One region of the Mycobacterium sp. NPDC003323 genome, then DNA from elsewhere that is predicted to be linked to it. Evidence: predicted binding sites of a transcription regulator. Region 1 holds the regulator's gene; the other holds the start of a gene.
What was found. Region 1 encodes HspR, which represses chaperone genes until heat shock. Its sites were predicted from a motif close to ANNTGAGTNNNNNNNACTCANNT; they were not measured.
Positions count from the first base shown of each region.

Region 1 (10,332 bases):
CGGCTCGGCCGGCGCACCATCCAACAATCGACCAAGGGCCAGGCGCGCCATTCCATCCACGGGTTGTTGTGCAGCGGTCAGGCGGAACTGCCCGTACTCGGTGTGTCCGCCATCAAATCCGACCACTCGGACATCGCCCGGGATACCCAGTCCTGCGTCGATCACGGCGCGCAGCACCGCTTCGTGCTGTCCGAAGGTGCCGACGACCAGGGCCTGCGGAACTTTGCCGCGCAGCAGATTTCGCACCGCGACATAGGCGGAATCCGCGGTCAGGTCGGTGCGCACCAGCAGCACGTCTGCACCGGCAGCACCGGCACCGGCGAACCGCTGCCCGACCGTCTCGCGGTCACCGTGCCGAACATCGTCCTCGGTGAATCCACCGACGAAGGCGATGTCACTGCACCCATGCTCATCGACAAGGTGCCGCGTCACGAGTTCTCCTGCGTAGACGTGATCTATCCCGACTATCTCGGTGGCCACCTGACCACGGACGCTGTGCATCCATACGACCGGTATACGTTCCTGCACACACAGTCTGGCAGTTTCCTGCGCATTCGCAGCACCGATGACGATCAACCCGTCGATACCCACCTCGGCGAACGCCGTCGCGAATTCGAGCTCGCGCTCCGGGTCGTACCCGGTGTTGCCGATCATGGTCAGGTGGTCACGGGCCCGCGCCTCTACTTCCAACCGGCCCACGAACTGTCCGAACAGCGGCAGCGTCAGGTCCGGTACCAACAGCCCGATCTGGCGCCACCGGCGCGGCCGCCGAAGCGCCCGAGCGCGCAGATCCGGCCGGTAGTTCAACTCCTCGATCGCGCTGACGACTCTGGCGCGCAAGGATTCTGACACCGGCCGCGGCCCGTTGTTGAGCACGTAGCTGACCACTGCGGTCGACGTCCCCGCCCGATTGGCCACATCCGCCAACGTCGGCCTTTTTCCAGTCACTCCCGAGCACCCTCTCGGTCATCCACATCGTGGTCGACGCTTTTATTCACGCCGATCGAGACAGTTCTACCGCGCGCAGATCTCGTTACGCTAATCGATTAGAACTTTTACGAGGAGGACCTATGGATGTAACAGGCCGTTGGTGGAGTAGCTGACATGGCATTCGTACGACTCGCCGGAGTCACCTATCTGGATCCCAAGCTGGCCCATGACAGCTTCGTGTTGTTCACCGGCGCCGATTCCGTCACACGACTGATCGACCTGCATGGCACGGTCCTGCACGAATGGCCCTATGCGGGCGTTCCACCGCGAATTCTCGATCCGGCACTCAACGGCGGGCGCCTTGGTGACGTCGGGGTCCAACTGTCCGACAGTGGCGACTCCCGGGGCGGAATCTATGCCAACGGCACGGTCGGACAGTTGAGTTGGAGTGGCGAACACGTCTGGGAATGGGGCACCGAGGCACCCGGTGGCGCCGCCCGGCAGAACCACGACTGGGAGCTGTTACCGAACGGGAACCGGCTCATTCTCGTGACGGTCCCGCGTGTAGTGCCGGGCCTGAGCGAGCATGTCGTCGGTGATCAAGGGCTCTACGAGGTCTCGCCGGACGGCCAGATCGTGTGGCAGTGGCTGGCCGGGGACCATCTGGATGAGTTCGGCTTCTCCGACACCGGTTGGGCTGCGCTGCGCGAGACGGCATCTCGTGACCCCGAGGACCCGTGGGGCTATCTGGAGATGAACAGTGCCAAGTCGCTCGGGCAGAACCATTGGTTCGACGCGCGTCCCGACGCTGTGTTCCACCCCGACAACATCCTCATCAGCTTCCGCAAGGCCAACATCATCGGACTCGTCGACAAGCGGTCGGGCGCGCTCGTGTGGAAACTCGGCCCCTACTACCCTGCGGAAGCAGGAGCCCAGCACCAACGGATCAGCGTCCACAAGGTGCCGCGCCCCGTCGATCAGACCTCGGGCCAACACAATCCGCACATGATTGCCCCGGGACTCCCCGGGGCAGGCAACATCCTGGTGTTCGACAATCAGGGTGGCGCCGGTTATCCACCCGCCTCGATAGGCATCTACGCCGGTTCACGGATACTCGAGATCGATCCCGTCACCGAGGAAATCGTCTGGCAGTACACCGCCGAGGATTCGGGGTTGCCCCCGTGGACGTTCTTCAGCTCGTTCGTGAGCAATGCGCAGCGCCTACCCAACGGCAACACGCTCATCACCGAAGGAATGCAGGGCCGGTTGTTTCAGGTGACGCCAGATGGCGACATCGTTTGGGAGTATCACAGCCCCTACCAGGGATACGGTGTGGCCGGCGAACCGGAGGTGAAGCAGACCAGGGTCGCCGGGGTCGACCGGCTCAGCCTCACGGCGCTGGTTTACCGGGCACAGTCGGTGCCGTTCGACTGGGTGCCCGACACCACACCACGGGCAACCCTGCAGAAGATCGACCTACGGCCATGACGACGGACGTACACACAGCGACTCTCGACTCGCACGCCATGGATGCCTCGTCACCAAGAAACAGCGGACGGAAGCTCCGGTTACCCCGTGCGGCGACTCGGCGCGTGCGGACTCTGGGTTGGACGATCGCCGGCCTGTTGCTTGCATCGATGGTGTGGTCACTGGTGGTGGCGACCGGACAGTTCCCTCGGCAACTGTTCCCGAGCGTGCCGCAAATCCTCTCGGCGGGAGGAACTCTGTGGTCGGACGGACTACTCGCCGATGACATCGTCGCGAGCGTGGGACGGGCCGCGACAGGCTTCGTCATCGGCGCGATCGCCGGTGTCGTGATCGCCGTGTGTACCGCCACCACAGCGGCGGGCCGTAACCTCCTCCAACCGGTTCTCCGGGTTTTCGCACCGATCCCGACCATAGGACTGGTCCCCCTGGCCATCCTGTGGTTCGGGCTCGGCGAGAACAGCAAGACGCTGGTGATCGCCTTGGGTGTCTTCGTCCCGGTGTGGATCAACAGTCACAACGGCCTGGCCGGCACCCCTGTCGACTACCTCAAGGCCGCGCGATGCCTCGGTGCCGGGCGGTGGCAGATCCTGACCAGGATCATCCTGCCCGCTGCCGCGCCGGACATCGCATCCGGTCTGCGGGTCGGCGCCGCAATGGCTTTCGTGTTGATCGTCGTCGCCGAGATGACCGGCACCACTGCCGGTATCGGTTACCGTATCTACCAGGCGCAGCTTTTCTCACAAGCCGACCGGTTAATCTTCTGCCTGATCATTCTAGGTTTGATCGGCGCGCTCTGCGACTTGTTGATCCATTCGGCCACCACGCCGTTCACCCGCTGGGCCCAGGAGCAACGCTGATATGGCGATCGAAGTCAGAGACCTCGTCGTGCGTTTCGGCCAGACGCCGGAGCCGACACTCAAGAACATCTCCATGGTCATCCCCGACGGTTCGTTCACCGTGCTCGTCGGCGCATCGGGAAGTGGGAAATCGACTCTGCTGCATTGCCTGGCGGGGCTGATCGCACCCACGTCAGGGTCGGTGACCGACAACGGTGACCCGGTCACCGCACCGCACCCACGCCGCGGTGTCGCGTTCCAGCGCGACGTGCTGTTCCCGTGGATGAGCGTCGGCGGCAACGTCAACTTCGCACTGACCGCGCGCGGAATCGCCAAAGGTGAACGGCGCGAACGCATCGCGGAGTTACTCGACCTTGTGGAACTCAAGCCTGATGTCGTTCATCGACGGCCGTCCGAACTCTCCGGGGGCATGCGGCAGCGGGTGAGCATCGCGCGGGTGCTCGCAGGCGAACCGACCGTCATGCTCATGGACGAACCGTTTGCGGCGCTGGACGCACTGACCCGGCTACGCATGCAAGACCTGCTCATCGACCTGTGGACGCGGCTCAACCGAACGATCATCTTCGTCACCCACGACATCGACGAGGCAATAAGGCTGGGCGACAACGTCAGCGTGCTCCACGATGGCCAGATCGTCGACCAGATCACCAATCCACTCAGCCGCCCGCGACCTGCCGACGCACTTGCGGATCAGCCGGGCTACAGCGATATCCGCAAGACCCTGCATCACCAACTCGGCATCGACCACGCCGTGCATTGACCCCGGAACCAGAGAAAGAAATCCCCATGAAGATCACCCTCAGAAGAACACTGTCCGCCCTACTGACCGCGATGGCGTTGACCGCCTCGCTGGCCGGTTGCACTGACTCGAAAAGCGCTGCCGCCGACGAGCTGACAGTCGGCTTCGTCGTCGACCCGTCGTGGGCACAGATACCGGTTGCGGCCGACACGGGACTATTCACCGAACACAACGTCAACGTGAAGGTGATCAACTTCCAGTCCGGGGTGGAGGCACTACAAGCGGCAGCAGCCGGCCAGGTGGATATCACCACGGCTGCCGACGTGCCCACGTCGGCAGCTCTCACCCGGACCCCGTCGTTGCGCGTGGTCGCCGATGGTTCACGCTGGGAAGGCTCACGCGTCGTCGCGCGGCACAGCGCCGGCATCAACGGCTTGGCCGACCTCGCAGGCAAGCGTATCGGCACTCCCCTCGGAACGAGTGCCGCCTACTACATCTCCAGTGTATTGGCGGACAACGCTATCGACGCGGAGTTGGTACAGGTGGCGCCGTCGGCCATGGTCACCGCCGCCACCCAACGCAATGTCGATGCGGTGTCGATCTTTCAGCCGTACCAGGCTCAGACGATCCAAGCGCTCGACGGTGATGTGGTCGAGCTGGATGGCGGAAGCTACCGGCAGCACAGCCTTTTCATCGCCACCGAACCGGCCATCGCGTCCAAGGGTGAGGCCATGACCGCCTTCTTCGCTGCACTCGATGACGCGAGCGCCGCTCTGTCCGAGCAGGATCAGGCAGCGACGGATGCCGTCGCGAAGGCAACGCAGCTCGATCCTGCGTTGCTGCAGACGGTCCTCACCGAGTTCGATTACACGATCGAGCTCCAACCAGACCTGGCGACCAAGCTGACCGACCTCGGCGAGTGGGCAAAGACGCAGAAGTCGATCGAACCGACTACCGAATTGCCCGACTATGCAGGCTTTCTCGACAACCAGTTTCTGAACAAGCCGGCGTCCTGACCTGGAGGCCGATACGACGAACGCCGGGTTCGCTGCTGCGTACCCGGCGCTAGTCGATCATGTACTCGATCTAGCGCTTGCTCCGGGGCTGCCAGAGCACCAGCGCGGTGCTGGGTTTGCGCAGCCGTCCGACCTCGGCGGTCAGTTCGGCCACTCGGCTCTGCAGGGCGTCGACCTGATTGGTCAGCTCGATGATCCGTTTGATCCCGGCCAGGTTCACGCCCTCGTCCTGCGAGAGCCGCTGCACCTCACGGAGCAGGTCGACGTCGTGCTGCGAATAACGCCGACCTCCCCCGGAGCTGCGTTGCGGTCTGACCAGACCCAGGCGGTCATAGGTGCGCAAGGTCTGGGCATGCATACCGGCCAGCTCGGCGGCCACCGAGATCAGGAAGGTGCGGGCTTCGTCCTTGCGCGCCATCAGACGTTACCCGCCCATCCCGCGCGCGGATCGAAACCCGTTGCGCGCTCGGCCTTCGCGTAGGCCTCCAGCGCCTCGGCCGCTTCCCCTTCCAGGTTGGGCGGCACCGCCACCTTCACGGTGACCAGCAGATCGCCGTGCCCGCCGGAGCGTTTCGGCACTCCGCGGCCCCGCACCCGAAGGATCCGGCCGTCGGAGGTGCCCTTGGGTACCCGCACGCCGACCTTGCCCTCCAGCGTCGGCACCGAAAGCGTTGCGCCCAGCGCCAATTCATGGAAGCTCACCGGCACGGTGACGGTCAGGTCGTCACCGTCGCGCCCGAACACCTTGTCGGGGCGCACGTGCACGGTGACATAGAGGTCACCCGAGGGCGCACCGCGCAGACCCGCCTCACCCTGGCCGGCCAGCCTGATCCGCTGACCGTCCTCGACACCCGGTGGGATCCGGACGTTGATGGTGCGCGTCCGGGTCGTCACGCCGGTGCCCTTGCACTCGTCACAGGGGTGCTCGATGATCGACCCGCTGCCGCGGCATTCGGTGCACGGCTCGGAGAAGCCGAACGCGCCCTGGTTGCGGTTTATCACCCCGGCGCCGTTACAGCTGGGGCACACCTTCGGGCTGGTGCCCGGGCGGGCGCCACTGCCGTGGCAGTTGGTGCACGGTGCCGGGCTGGTGAGCCGCAACGGCATCGCCACGCCCTTGGTGGCCTCCAGGAACGACAGTTCGGTCTCGGTCTCCAGATCGTTGCCGCGCCGGGGGCGACTCGGCCGGGGCTGCTGAGCGCCCCGGCCGAACAGCCCACCGAACAGGTCGCCGATGTTCGCCCCGCCGGCCTGGCCGGCCTGATCGAACAGGTCGCCGAGGTTGAACTCGACACCGTCGCCTGCGAACCCACCGAAACCACCGGCGGCGCCGCCGCGCCGACCGAAGCCGCCATTGGCGAACAGCCGACGGGTCTCGTCGTACTCCTTGCGCTTGGCGTCGTCGGTCAGCACTTCCTTGGCCTCGGAGGCGGCCTTGTACCGCTCCTCGGCCGCGGTGTCACCCGGATTGCGGTCCGGGTGGTTCTCGGCCAGGATCTTGCGCGCGGCGCGCTTGATCTCGTCCTTGCCGGCGTCAGAGGTGACACCGAGCTCCTTGTAGAAGTCCTTCTCGACCCACTCACGCTGGGCCATACGTCACCTCCTTCACGGGCTAGTCCTCTGATTCTGCGGGTTGTGCACTGCCGGAGTCGGCATTCTCGACCGTGTCGACCACGGCGACCATCGCGTGGCGCACCACCGTGTCACCGACCTTGTAGCCGCGGCGCATGACGGTGCCGACCACCGGGGCCGATCCGTCACCCTCGTGCTGGACGGCCTCGTGCAGCGACGGGTCGAACGCGTCACCCTCGGCGCCGAAGGCATTCAGGCCCAGGCCCTCCAAGGTGTTCACCAATTTCTCCGACACCGCCTTGAGCGGACCGGATTCCAGGTCACCGTGGCTGCGGGCGCGCTCCAGATCGTCGAGCACACCGAGCAGCTGGGTGATGACCCCGGCCTTGGCCCGTTCGGCAGACACCTGCTGATCGCGCATGGCCCGCTTGCGGTAGTTGGCGAATTCGGCCTGCACCCGCTGCAGATCTGCGGTCAGCTCGGCGACCTTGGCGTCATCAGCCGGATTGTCGGCCGGAGCCGGCTCCTCAGGGCTGTCCTGAGGAGCCGACGCCTGCTCGCGAACTTCACCGGTGTCCGGATCGATGCGCCGTTTGTCGGTGATGGTCACCGGCTCTTCGTGCGAATCGGCCTGGCTCACTTGTTCTCCCGGTTGTCCTCGTCTTCGACGACCTCGGCATCCACGACGTTGTCGTCGGCCTGCTGAGCACCGGCGTCGCCACCGGCAGCACCCTGCTCGGCCTGGGTGGCCTCGTAGATGGCCTGGCCCAGGGCCTGGCTCTCGGTGCCCAGTTTCTCCATCGCGGCCTTGATGGCCGCGATATCGGTGCCGGCCAGGGCGGTCTTGGCCTCGGCGATGGCACCGTCGACCTTGGTCAGGGTGTCCTCGGAAACCTTGGAACCGCCCTCGGCCTCACGCTGCTCCTTGACGAACTTCTCCGTCTGGTAGACCAGCGACTCGGCCTGGTTGCGGACGTCGGCCTCCTCGCGACGCTGACGATCCTCGTCGGCGTGCGCCTCGGCGTCCTTGATCATCCGGTCGATCTCCTCCTTGGAAAGGCCGGAGCCCTCCTGGATCTTGATCGTGTTCTCCTTGCCGGTGCCCTTGTCCTTGGCGGTGACGTGCACGATGCCGTTGGCGTCGATGTCGAAGGTGACCTCGATCTGCGGCACGCCGCGCGGGGCCGGCGGGATACCGGTCAGCTCGAACGAGCCGAGCAGCTTGTTGTGCGAGGCGATCTCGCGCTCACCCTGGAACACCTGGATCTGCACCGAGGGCTGATTGTCGTCGGCCGTGGTGAAGGTCTCGCTGCGCTTGGTCGGGATGGTGGTGTTGCGCTCGATCAGCTTGGTCATCACTCCACCCTTGGTCTCGATACCGAGGGACAGCGGGGTGACGTCCAGCAGCAGAACGTCTTTCACCTCACCCTTGAGCACACCGGCCTGCAGCGCGGCACCCGCGGCGACGACCTCGTCGGGGTTGACGCCCTTGTTGGGCTCCTTGCCTCCGGTCAATTCCTTGACCAGCTCGGTGACGGCGGGCATGCGGGTGGAACCACCCACGAGCACGACGTGGTCGATCTCGCCGACGGAGATGCCGGCGTCCTTGATGACCTGCTGGAACGGCGCACGGGTGCGGTCCAGCAGATCCTGGGTGATGCGCTGGAACTCGGCGCGGGTCAGCTGCTCGTCGAGGAACAGCGGGTTCTTGTCCGCGTCGACGGTGATGTAGGGCAGGTTGATCGAGGTGCTCTGGCCCGAGCTCAGCTCGATCTTGGCCTTCTCGGCGGCCTCACGCAGCCGCTGCATGGCCATCTTGTCCTTGGTCAGGTCGATGCCGCTGGTGCTCTTGAACTTGTCGACCAGCCATTCGACGATCCGGTCGTCCCAGTCGTCGCCACCGAGGTGGTTGTCACCGGAGGTGGCACGCACCTCGACGACACCGTCGCCGATCTCCAGCAGGGACACGTCGAAGGTGCCGCCGCCGAGGTCGAAGACCAGGATGGTCTGTTCCTTCTGCCCCTTGTCCAGGCCGTAGGCCAGCGCGGCCGCGGTGGGCTCGTTGACGATGCGCAGGACGTTGAGGCCGGCGATCTGGCCGGCTTCCTTGGTGGCCTGACGCTCGGCGTCGTTGAAGTACGCGGGCACGGTGATCACGGCGTCGGTGATGTCCTCACCGAGATAGGCCTCGGCGTCACGCTTCAGCTTCTGCAGAATGCGCGCGCTGATCTCCTGCGGCGTGTAGTCCTTGCCGTCGATGCCGACCGACCAGTCCTTGCCCATGTGGCGCTTGACCGAGCGGATGGTGCGGTCGACGTTGGTAACCGCCTGGTTCTTGGCGGGCTGACCGACCAGCACCTCGCCGTTGCGCGCGAACGCGACGACCGACGGGGTGGTCCGGGAGCCCTCGGAGTTGGCGACGACGACGGGGTCGCCACCTTCCAGCACTGCGACGACGGAGTTGGTGGTCCCGAGGTCGATACCGACCGCACGAGCCATAGTTGTTGCCTCCTGAGTTTGGCTTGATTAGGTATCTGAGTGAACCTCGCTCAAGCCTGCTCCTGAGAGGATGGACCTGTCAAGTCAGAGTTGAGTCTGTTTCACTCAAGTTGTCGATCAGGTCAACGGGGCGCCGCGCAGATTTGTTCCCGCGGTCCTTCCGAGCCGCGGCGAAACCCGCGTACCAGGGGTTCGGGCGGCCGGAACAACCCCGGGTACGGGGGTTTCGCCAAGAGTTATGCGGTGGGCTCGGCTGGCTCACCGCCATCGAGGTCCTGGTTGTGGTCTGCCGCCTGCGGATCCGTGGCCGGCGGGACCTCATCCTGAGCGTCCTGGCCCTCGCTGGGCAGATCGAGCGCCACCTGACCTTCTTCCCCAACGTCCGGTTGATCCCGATCCTGGCCGGTTTGCTCGTCGGCCTGATCCAACGGATCGCGCCCATCGGGAGCGGACTCCTCGGCGATCGAGGCCATGAACGCGTCCCGCTGCTCCTCGATCCTTTGCTCCTCATTGGTCTCGACAGGGTCGACACCCGACCGGGTGGTGACCGTCGGCTCATCAAATTCCACCGCGGTATCGACAACGTGTGTCTCCGGCTTCGGCGCGAAGAGCGCGCGGGCGTTGGCGATCCCCTCGCCGATCGCATCACCGAGGTCGTTGATCACCTCGGCCGGGTCGAGTCGCGGGATCAGCCGCGCCGGCGCCGGCACCCACGGTTCGATGCTGCGGTCGTAGCCGAGTTCGACGATCACCCGAAAAAACGGCTCGACGATGTCGATCAGCTTTTCCGGCACGCCGAGCGTCCGCAGCGGCGCGAACAGCGGCAGATCCGGGCTGTCGAACAGGTAATAGCTGGTGCGGCCGTCGGTGCCCCGGAATCCTGGCGACGACGTTGGATCGTCCGTCGGGATGTCCAGACCGAACGGCCAGGTATGCAAGTACACAATGCCCAGCACCGCGTTCAGGGTCGCGACGAGGTTGAGCGGATAGATCGGGAAGTCGGCGAACCCGTCGTACTGGCGGTTGACGACGACGGTGTCGAATTGGGTGTCGGTCGGTTCGGGCCCGTTGAACGTCCAGTCCAGGATGGGGAGATAGAAGCCTGGAAACCGCGACAGCAGACCACCGTTGGGCACCCGAGCGTCGCCTTCCAGGATGAAGTCGATATCGGGTGCTGAGGTTCCGTCCGGGTACTGCGCAGTGATCCGGTCGCGCACGCTGTTGACCGAGG
Region 1 is NZ_JBSFSB010000008.1:181,990-192,321, reverse strand. Features, by position in the region: gene ACWDUN_RS19435 (LacI family DNA-binding transcriptional regulator) at 1-948, opposite strand, end outside; gene ACWDUN_RS19430 (aryl-sulfate sulfotransferase) at 1,105-2,418, shown strand; gene ACWDUN_RS19425 (ABC transporter permease) at 2,523-3,275, shown strand; gene ACWDUN_RS19420 (ABC transporter ATP-binding protein) at 3,277-4,035, shown strand; gene ACWDUN_RS19415 (ABC transporter substrate-binding protein) at 4,062-5,030, shown strand; gene ACWDUN_RS19410 (heat shock protein transcriptional repressor HspR) at 5,101-5,448, opposite strand; gene dnaJ (molecular chaperone DnaJ) at 5,448-6,623, opposite strand; gene grpE (nucleotide exchange factor GrpE) at 6,643-7,242, opposite strand; gene dnaK (molecular chaperone DnaK) at 7,239-9,101, opposite strand; gene ACWDUN_RS19390 (PE-PPE domain-containing protein) at 9,338-10,332, opposite strand, start outside.

Region 2 (10,332 bases), on a different contig from region 1:
TTCACACGACGGCCCGAACACCCCGCCCGGCCCCTGCAGCGGCACGACCATGGCCAGCCGCCATGCCTCGTCGCGACCCGAAGTCGCGGAGTGCCTGTTCACTGCGTCGTCCTCACCGGAGCCGTCGACGGATCGGCTGCTATCATTTCCACTTGGAAGTATTGCGCCCGCCGGGTGGTCTGGGCAAGGTCCGGAGGAGATGTCGTTCATGCCGAATGACCGGTCTGCCGATCTGGCAGCAACGACATCGACGGCACCGGCGGTGCTGCGGGCGGCGCGCAGACTCTCCGCCGGCCTCGAGGCCGAACTGCAGGCCGAGCAACTCGGCATCGATCATTGGCTGGCCATCGAGGCGCTGGCCGCCGCCAGCGGGTTGACCATGGCCGAGTTGCAGAGCGCGACCGCGACGGCCGGACCGACGCTGACCCGGATCGTCGACAAGCTGATCAGCCTCTCGCTGGCATACCGCGAGGTCGATGCGGTGGACCGACGCAAGGTGCGGGTGTACCTGAGCCCACGCGGGGAGCAGCTGCGTGACCGGCTCGCACCGGTCCTGGCCGATGTCGAACACCAGTGGTTGGAGTCCGAGGGCGGTGCGCTGCGCCGGTCTCTCACCCGTCGCACCTGAGCTCTGTTCTGTGCTCCCATCCGCCGTGTGTGTAGGACGTCGCCGAACTTGTCGGATTTGAGGACCAGTGACCTGCGGGATTCTCACCAGCCTTGCACTCGGTGTTTCACCAAGGTGTCGGAACCCTCGGGTGATTGCCTGGATGACGGCGCCGGCCGGTCGGTGACATGGGTCGTCAGTCGATGTCTGGCGCAGGTGTGGTCATGGAATGCCAAACGGAGAAACGGACGGTTGCGGCTACACGACGTCGATTCAATATCGTCGTCGCGCTGGAGCTGATCGTCGTGGAACTGCGCAACTCGTCGGCGCCAGCCTCGTCCGCGGTCACATCGGCTCAGTGTTCGCCGAGCACGCGAGGTTGGTCCAGTACCCGTTCGATCACGTCCGCAGCCGTGGCGGCGCCTCCGGCAGCATCCATCTCGGTACGCATCTGACCCAGTCGATCACGTATGCCCGCATCGCCGGCGGCCGCGGTCACCGCCGTCCAGATGGCAGTGGCGTCGAGGTGCTCCGGGTTGAGAGCGAGCCCGAGGCCAAGCCCGGCGATCCGATCGGCGTTCGCCCGCTGCTCGGCCATCTGCGGTATTGCGATCAACGGAACCCGCTGGTAGATGCTCTCCATGGTGCTGCCCATCCCGCCGTGGGTTAGGAAGGCGTGAGCGTGCCGTAGGACGGCCACCTGCGGCACCTGATCATGGACCTCGACATTGTCCGGGATGGGTCCGAGCCCGTCTGGAGCGACCTGTCCGCCGATCGCGAGCACAACATGCCAGGGCCGGTCGGCGGCCGACTCGACGATCATCCGGTAGAACTCGGGCCGGTCGTTGTAGGCCGTCCCGAGTGAGACCAGCAGGACCGGTCGACGGTTTGCCGGTGGCGTCCAGTCGGCGTTCAAAGCCTGCTCGGTGAGACATGGCCCGACGAAATGCCATCCCTCGAAGGTCTCACCGGAGTACTGGAAGGCGCGGGGCAGGGTGACGAGCCGCGCGGCTGCGGACCGGCCTTGGAGGAAGTTGCCGACCCCGCCGATGTCCTGGCTGCGCAAGTAGCGGCCGATCCGGAATATCTGCCACAGGAACCGCGGGCTGACCGGGTTGATCTCGGCATAGGTGTTCATCGACCAATGCTCATTGCTGACGAAGTTCGGCCAGGTCTCCACCGCGGGCACACGCCACCGATGAGCCAGGATCCTGCCCCACCAGGCGAGTGTGCCGTCGTGCAGCACTAGGTCGGGAGGCTGCGTCGCGGCGAGAAGGGGCACCACGGCTGCGGTCTCATCCAGCAGCAATCCCATCGCTCGGATCAGTTCCTTGCCATGCATTTGCGGTGGCCCACCATCGACCTGTTCCCAGGTTGAGATGACAGGTTCGAACCGGGCACCTGTCTCGGCGATTCGATCGCCGAACATGCGGGGCGCCCAATAGGTCACCCGGTGGTCCCGGCGTAAGAGTTCGGCCACGATCCCGAGCGTGGGATTGATGTGACCGGCTCCCAGCGGGCCGTAGGCATAAATGGTCGCCACTAAGGATCAAAGGTAACCGAAACTCGCGCCGGAGGCGCTAACGCGCGCGAACGAGCCTGACGGTGCACCGAAGATCCGAACAATATCGGCGGATTCCTACAGTGTGTTCGCCCACAGCGCAGCACCGCGCCGCCGGGAACAACCCGACCGCCTCCGTAGTTGAGCCCCTCAGAATCAACTTTGGAGGTTTGATGTCTGAAGCCATCGCAGTCCCGGTCTTGTTCGTCAGCGAACCCATCGTGCTGCCCGGCATGGTGGTGCCCATCGAGCTCGACGACGCCGCCCGCGCCGCCGTCGAAGCGGCCCAGGTCGCAGCCGGCGAGGGTGAGACCGGCACGCTGCTCATCGCCCCGCGCCTGGATGACCGCTATCCCACCCACGGTGTGCTGGCCTCGATCGTGCAGGTCGGCCGGGTCCCGGGCGGCGGCGCCGCTGCCGTCGTCAAGGGCGAGACCCGCGCACACATCGGCTCGGGCACGACCGGACCGGGCGCGGCGCTGTGGGTCGAGGTCGACCCGATCGCCGATGCCGAGGTGTCCGAGGAGACCAAGACGCTGGCGGGCGAGTACAAGAAGCTGCTGCTGGCGATGCTGCAGCGGCGCGAAGCCTGGCAGATCGTCGACGTCGTCAACAAGATCAGCGATCCGTCCGCGCTGGCCGACACCGCCGGCTACGCGTCGTACCTGACCGACGTGCAGAAACGCGAGCTACTGGAAACCTCCGATGTGGGCCGTCGCCTCCGTCTGCTGATCGACTGGACCGGCGAGCACCTGGCCGAGACCGAGGTCAACGACAAGATCGCCGAGGACGTCCGGGCCGGAATGGACAAGCAGCAGAAGGAATTCCTGCTGCGCCAGCAGCTGGCCGCGATCCGCAAGGAACTCGGGGAATTGGGCCCAGAGGGTGCTGACGACCCAGCGGATTATCGGGCCCGCGTGGAGGCCGCCGAGCTGCCCGAGAAGGTCCGCGAGGCCGCGCTGCGCGAGGTCGGCAAGCTGGAACGCACCAGCGACCAGAGCCCCGAGGGCGGTTGGATCCGCACCTGGCTGGACACCGTGCTGGACCTGCCGTGGAACTCCCGCACCGAGGATTCGACGGATCTGAAGTCCGCCCGCGAGATCCTGGACGCCGATCACCACGGACTCGACGACGTCAAGGATCGCATCGTCGAGTACCTGGCGGTGCGCGCGCGGCGCGCCCAGCGCAACATGTCCGTCGTCGGCGGTCGCGGTTCGGGTGCGGTCATGGTGCTGTCCGGGCCTCCCGGCGTCGGTAAGACCTCGTTGGGCGAATCCGTGGCACGGGCGTTGGGCCGCAAGTTCGTTCGCGTGGCTCTCGGCGGCGTGCGCGACGAGGCCGAGATCCGCGGGCACCGGCGCACCTACGTCGGTGCGCTGCCAGGCCGCATCGTGCGAGCCATCGGTGAGGCGGGATCGATGAACCCCGTCGTGCTGCTCGACGAGATCGACAAGGTCGGTTCGGACTACCGCGGCGACCCGTCATCGGCGCTGCTGGAGGTGCTGGACCCGGCGCAGAACCACACCTTCCGCGACCACTACCTGGAGCTGGATCTCGATCTGAGCGACGTGGTGTTCCTGGCCACGGCCAACGTGATCGAGAACATCCCGTCGGCGCTGCTGGACCGCATGGAGCTGATCCAGATCGACGGGTACACCGAGGACGACAAGGTGGCCATCGCCCGGGATTACCTGCTGCCGCGCCAGGCCGAACGGGCCGCGCTGACCTCCGATGAGGTCACCGTCACCGACGCCGCACTGCGCAAGATCGCGGCCGACTACACCCGCGAACCGGGCGTGCGCCAGTTCGAGCGGCTACTGGCCAAGGCACTGCGCAAGGTCACCACCAAGATCGCCGGTGACCCGATCACGATCGATGAGCCGGATCTCGTTGCGTACCTGGGCCGTCCGCGGTTCACCCCGGATTCCGACGAACGCACGTCGGTCCCGGGCGTGGCGACCGGCCTGGCCGTCACCGGACTGGGCGGCGATGTGCTCTACATCGAGGCCGGTTCGGTCGACGCGGAGCCGGGGCTGAAGCTGACGGGTCAACTGGGCGACGTGATGAAGGAGTCGGCGCAGATCGCGCTGTCCTACGTCCGCGCGCACGCCGAGCAGTTGGGCGTCGACCCGAAGGCACTGGACCGGCAGATCCACGTCCACGTGCCCGCGGGCGCGGTGCCCAAGGACGGCCCGTCGGCCGGCGTGACGATGGTGACCGCGTTGGTTTCCATGGCCACCGGACGGCAGGTGCGCGGCGATGTCGGCATGACCGGCGAGGTCACGCTGAACGGCCGGGTGCTGCCCATCGGCGGTGTCAAGCAGAAGCTGCTCGCCGCACAGCGGGCCGGGCTGAAGACCGTCTTCATCCCGCAGCGCAACGAACCCGATCTCGACGAGGTCCCGGCCGAGGTGCTCGATGCGCTGGAGGTGCGGCCGATGACCGATGTCGCCGAGATCGTGGCCTTGGCGCTGGAGCCGGCCGCCGAGACGGTGACCGCGGCCGCCTGACAGCTCTCCAACCCCCGCCGCGAGCAGACGTGAATGGCCCTATATCTCGGGATATAGGGGCCATTCACGTCTGCTCGCCGGGATAAGGTGACCGGCATGACCGGTAAGACGCATCAGTACGCGCTCGATATCACCTGGACGGGCAATACCGGTACGGGCACCAGCGGCTACCGGGAATACGAACGGGCGCACGAGATCAGCGCGCCGGGCAAGCCGACCATCGCCGGCAGCTCGGATCCGTCCTTCCGCGGTGATCCGCAGCGCTGGAACCCCGAGGAACTGCTGGTGGCGTCGCTGTCGCAGTGCCACATGCTGTGGTTTCTGGCGCTGTGCGCGCAGCAGGGCATCGTGGTCACCGGCTACACCGACCACCCGTCGGGGACCATGGCCGAAACACCGGACGGGGGCGGGCATTTCACCGACGTCACGCTTCGGCCGGTGGTGTCGCTGGCCGATCCGTCGCAGGCCGATGCGCTGCTCGATATCCACGAGCGCGCCCATCACCTGTGTTTCATCGCCAACTCGGTGAATTTCGAGGTCCGGTGCGAGCCCGGTTCGGCTTAAACTCGGCGGCATGACCGACGTGAACGCGCTCAAACGCCGTGTCGTGCATCCCGTTCAGCGCCGCGTCGTCAATCCCGTCGGACGGCGTCTGCCCGTCACCATGCTGGAGACCACCGGCCGCAAGTCCGGGCAGCCGCGGCGCACCGCGGTGGGCGGGCGGGTCGTCGACAATCAGTTCTGGATGGTCTCAGAGCACGGTGAGCATTCGCACTACGTGCGAAACATCAAAGCCGACCCGGCCGTCCGGGTCCGGATCAGGGGTCGATGGCGCACCGGCACCGCGCACCTGCTGCCCTCGGATGATCCGATCGCCCGGCTGGCCCAGCTGCCGCAGCTCAACAGCGCGATGGTGCGGGCCATGGGCAGCGACCTACTCACCATTCGCATCGATCTGGACTGACGATGGCCTACGACGAAGACCTCGCCGAGCGGGTCCGAGAGCTGCTCGGCGGCGCCGACGAGAAGCGGATGTTCGGCGGGCTGGCTTTCCTGGTGAACGGCAATATGGCCGTCTGCGTCTCGGGCCAGGGCGGGTTGATGGTGCGGGTGCCGCCCGAGACGACCGAAACGCTGCTGGCACGCGCCCATGTGACGCCGATGGTGATGTCCGGCCGTGAGGTCCGTGGCTGGATCCGGGTGGCGACGACGGGCCTGACCGACAAGCGCACGCTGCGATCCTGGGTGCAGCGCGGGGCCGACCACGCGAGGTCACTCGAGCCCAAATAGCCGACGTTTGTCGTGGCCCGTGCGCGGGGTACCTCAACCGGATGTCGGATCACGAAGAAACAGTCGATCGACTCCTCGAACACGCAGGCACCACCTACGCCGATGAAGCCGGCATCTCACTCAAGGACACACCGGCACCGCTGTTCCAACTGCTTACGCTGGCCATGCTGGCCAGCAAACCCATCGGCGCGGATATCGCCACCGCGGCCGCCCACGAGCTACACACGTCGGGACTGCGGACACCGGACGCCGTCCTCGACGCCGACCGCAAGACCATGATCGAGGCATTCGGCCGCGCCCATTACGCCCGCTACGACGAGAGTTCGGCGACCCGGATGACCGAACTGGCATCCCGGGTACGCGACGAGTACGGCGGGGATCTGCGCAATCTCGCCGAGTACGCGAAACATGATGTGGCAGTGGCCAAGCGGGACCTGCAGGAATTCAAGGGCATCGGCCCGACCGGTGCGGACATCTTCCTACGGGAAGTGCAGGACACCTGGACATGGGTGCGGCCCTACTTCGACGATCGTGCCGTCGACGCCGCCCGCGAGCTCGGACTGCCTGCCGCCCCGGACAACCTGGGCAGGCTCGCGCCCCGCCGATCGGCCCAACTCGCCGCCGCACTGGTGCGGGTATCCCTGGACGACGACCTGCGCGACACCATCAAGTCCGAGCGGACGGAGAAGCGGTCATGACCAAACCCACCCATGTCATCATCGGCGGCGGACTCGCCGGCGCCAAGGCGGTTGAGGCACTGCGCAGCAAGGACTTCGGCGGCACCATCATCCTGTTCGGTGCCGAGGACGAACTCCCCTACGAGCGTCCTCCGCTGTCGAAGGACTATCTGGCGGGCAAGGCCACACCGGCCGATTTCACCGTGCAGCAAGCCGATTGGTACCGCGAGCACGATGTCGATCTCCGGCTCGGTACCGAGGTCACGACGATCGACCCGGCGGCGCATGCCATCAGCTTCGACGAAGGCCGTCACGAGCACTACGACAAGTTGCTGTTGGCCACCGGTTCCCGGCCACGTCGGCTCACGATCCCCGGCGCCGACGCCGACGGTGTGCACGTGCTACGCACCGTCGGCGATGCCGCCACGCTGCTGTCGGTCCTGGAACACGGTAAGCGGCTGGCGATCGTGGGCGCGGGCTGGATCGGGCTGGAGGTCGCGGCGTCCGCACGGTCGCGCGGGATCGAGGTGACGGTCGTCGAAACGGCCGAGTTGCCCCTGCTGACTGCGCTGGGGCGCGAGAACGCCGAGATCTTCGCCGCCCTGCACACCGACCATGGCGTGGATCTGCGCTTCGGTGCCACCGTCGACGGCATCACCACCACCGCCGGCGGGCCCGCCACCGGACTGCGGCTGGGCGACGGTTCGACGGTGGTCGCCGACGCCGTGCTGATCGCGGTCGGTGCCCAACCCAACGTGGAGCTGGCCGAACAAGCCGGCCTGGACATCGTCGAGGGCGGTATCGCCGTCGACGCGTCGCTCAAGACCAGCGACGACGATATCTACGCCGTCGGCGATATCGTGTCAGCCCAGCATCCGCTGTACGGCACCCGGATACGCACCGAACATTGGGCCAACGCGCTCAAGCAGCCGGAGGTGGCCGTCGCCGGCATGCTGGGCACCCCGGGGATATACGACGAGCTGCCCTACTTCTACACCGATCAGTACGACCTCGGCATGGAATACGTCGGCTATGCACCCCAGTACGACTCGGTGGTGTTCCGCGGCGATGTCACCAAACGTGAATACACCTCGTTCTGGCTGGACAAGAAGAACCGCGTGCTGGCGGGGATGAACGTGAACATCTGGGAAGGACTCGATGACATCAAGGCGGTCATCCGGTCCGGCAAGAAGATCGACCCTGATCAATTGGCGGATTCGAAAGTCCCACTGGCCGAACTGTTCAACTGACCACCGCTAGGGTGGTCCCCATGTTCCCCACCCCGGTCAACGTCGTCGTCACCGGTGCCGCCGGCCAGATCGGTTACGCTGCCCTGTTCCGGATCGCCGCGGGCGCCATGCTCGGCCGTGACACCCCGGTCACCCTCCGACTACTGGAACTGCCCGACGCTGTCCGCGCCGCCGAGGGCGTCGTGATGGAACTCGATGACGGCGCCTTCCCACTGCTGGCCGGCACCGAGATCTACGACGACCCGGTGCGGGCCTTCGACGGCGTCGACGTCGCCCTGCTGATCGGTGCCCGGCCACGCACCAAGGGGATGGAACGTGCCGATCTGTTGGGTGCCAACGCCCAGATCTTCGCCACCGCGGGTGCGGCGCTCAACGCCGGCGCCTCCACGGGGGTGCGGGTTCTGGTCGTCGGAAATCCCGCCAACACCAATGCCCTGGTGGCCTCGACGCACGCACCCGACATCCCGCGCGAGCGGTTCACCGCGCTGACCCGACTGGACCACAACCGCGCGGTGGCCGCGATGGCCCGCCACGCACGCGTGCCGGTCACCGAGATCAGCCGGATGACCATCTGGGGCAACCACTCCCCGACGCAGTACCCCGACATCTTCCACGCCATCGTCGGCGGCCGGTCGGGCGCCGACTACGCCGCCGACACCCATTGGCTGGCTGATGATTTCATACCGACGGTGGCCCGGCGCGGCACCGCGATCATCGAGGCACGCGGTGCCAGTTCGGCGGCCTCGGCCGCCAACGGCGCCATCGACCACATCGACGACTGGGTGCACGGCACCCCCGACGGTGACTGGACGTCGGTGGCCCTGCCCTCCCCCGGCGCCTACGGTGTCGAGGAGGGACTGGTGTGCTCCTTCCCGTGCCGTTCGGTCGACGGGCGCTGGGAGATCGTCGAAGGCCTTGACGTCAACGCCTTCTCACGATCCCGCATCGACGCCTCGCTGACCGAACTACGCGAGGAACGCGACGCCGTGGCGGCGCTGGGCCTGCTGTAGCTCAGCCCAGCGTCGCCGTTCCGTCGGCGTGCACGGTGACCTTCGCGCCGGCGATGTCCTCGGCGACGCTGGCCTGCGCCTGGGAACGATCGTCGAGCACCGCCAGCGTGCGGGTGTCCGCCGGGGTGCGCACCGCCAGGAAGGCCTTCTCCGGCACACCGTCGCGGTCGAACGGCGTCGTCCAGGTCTCCACCGTCCCCACCCCGGACCACTCGACCTCCGCGGCCCGCGTCGGCTCGGCGTCCACCGCGGACTGCACGTCCTCCCAGCGGAATTCGTGGCTGGGCGGCTCGGTACCGTACACCCCGAAGCTGTGCTTGGTGAGGTAGCCGCCATTGGCGGTGATCAGCCCGCGGCTGCCCGGAGCGGCGACCAGGCGCTCCGCCATGGTCGCGATCGAGTGGGTGACGTAGTTGTTCCACGGGCCGCCGGCGAACGTCAGGCCGCCGGTGACCGTCAGCGGTCGCTGCGGGTCATCGAGGGGCAGCCCCAACTCGTTGGCCGCCACCTGCACCGCCGAGGGGAAGCAGGAGTAGACGTCGACCATGGCGATATCGCCGATACCGGTTTCGGCGAGTTCGAGCGCGCGGCGCCCACCGATCCGGATCGCCGGTGAGCCGTGGAACTCGGCGCGCTGACTGATCTCGTAGGTGTCGTGGGCGTCGGTCCCGGCGTACGGGAAAACCCAACGCTCCCTGGGAATCTGCAGGTACGTCGCCTTCTGCGCCGACATCAGGATCAACGCGGCGCCCTGGTCCACCATGTTGTTGGAGTTCATCAGCTTGGTGTAGGGCGCGCTGATCATCCGGTTCTTCGGTCCGGGCGTGGCGATCTCCTCGGCCGGCACCGCTTGCTGGTTCCAGGCGTGCGGGTTCGAGGCCGCCACGGCACTGAAGCGCGCCCACAGCTCACCGATGCGGTGTTGGTGCGCTGCCGGTGACTCCCCGGCGGCGATGCGCAGCGCCTGTTCGAACATCGGATAGACGAACGCCGGTCGGTCCAGGTGGATGCGCAGCTCACCCGGCCCGGCCAGGGCGAACTCATCCTCGGACCCGGGTGCCAGCGGCACCGACTCGTCCTGCTTGGTGCCGACCAGCTTTTCGCCTCGAGCCCGCAGCCGTGTGCGGCTGCGCCAGGTTTCACCGCCGCTGATCAGCACGACCTCGTTGCGGCCCTGCTGGATGTCCAGGCAGGCCTGGTTGACCAGTGACTGCGGGATGTTCCCGCCGATCGGGGTGTAGCAGGTCTCGGCGTCACCGGCTCCGATGCGCTGGGCCAGCAGCAGACCGGGGTCGCGGTAACGCCACGACAGCAGGTTCACGATCCGCACCGAGTCGACGGCGGCCAGCACCCGGGGATCGGCCGCCGCGCGTGCGGCGGACTCCATCAGGTCGACCGGCTCGTTCGCCGCGCTCTCCTCGCGCTGA
Region 2 is NZ_JBSFSB010000006.1:215,233-225,564, reverse strand. Features, by position in the region: gene ACWDUN_RS16905 (substrate-binding domain-containing protein) at 1-51, opposite strand, end outside; gene ACWDUN_RS16900 (MarR family winged helix-turn-helix transcriptional regulator) at 209-628, shown strand; gene ACWDUN_RS16895 (macrolide family glycosyltransferase) at 963-2,150, opposite strand; gene lon (endopeptidase La) at 2,342-4,678, shown strand; gene ACWDUN_RS16885 (OsmC family protein) at 4,775-5,242, shown strand; gene ACWDUN_RS16880 (nitroreductase family deazaflavin-dependent oxidoreductase) at 5,253-5,642, shown strand; gene ACWDUN_RS16875 (TfoX/Sxy family protein) at 5,645-5,968, shown strand; gene ACWDUN_RS16870 (endonuclease) at 6,010-6,666, shown strand; gene ACWDUN_RS16865 (NAD(P)/FAD-dependent oxidoreductase) at 6,663-7,895, shown strand; gene ACWDUN_RS16860 (malate dehydrogenase) at 7,916-8,905, shown strand; gene ACWDUN_RS16855 (acetyl-CoA acetyltransferase) at 8,907-10,332, opposite strand, start outside.
Region 2: lon (endopeptidase La) is a predicted target of HspR. The motif match lies at 2,308-2,330, and genes of this name have one in related genera.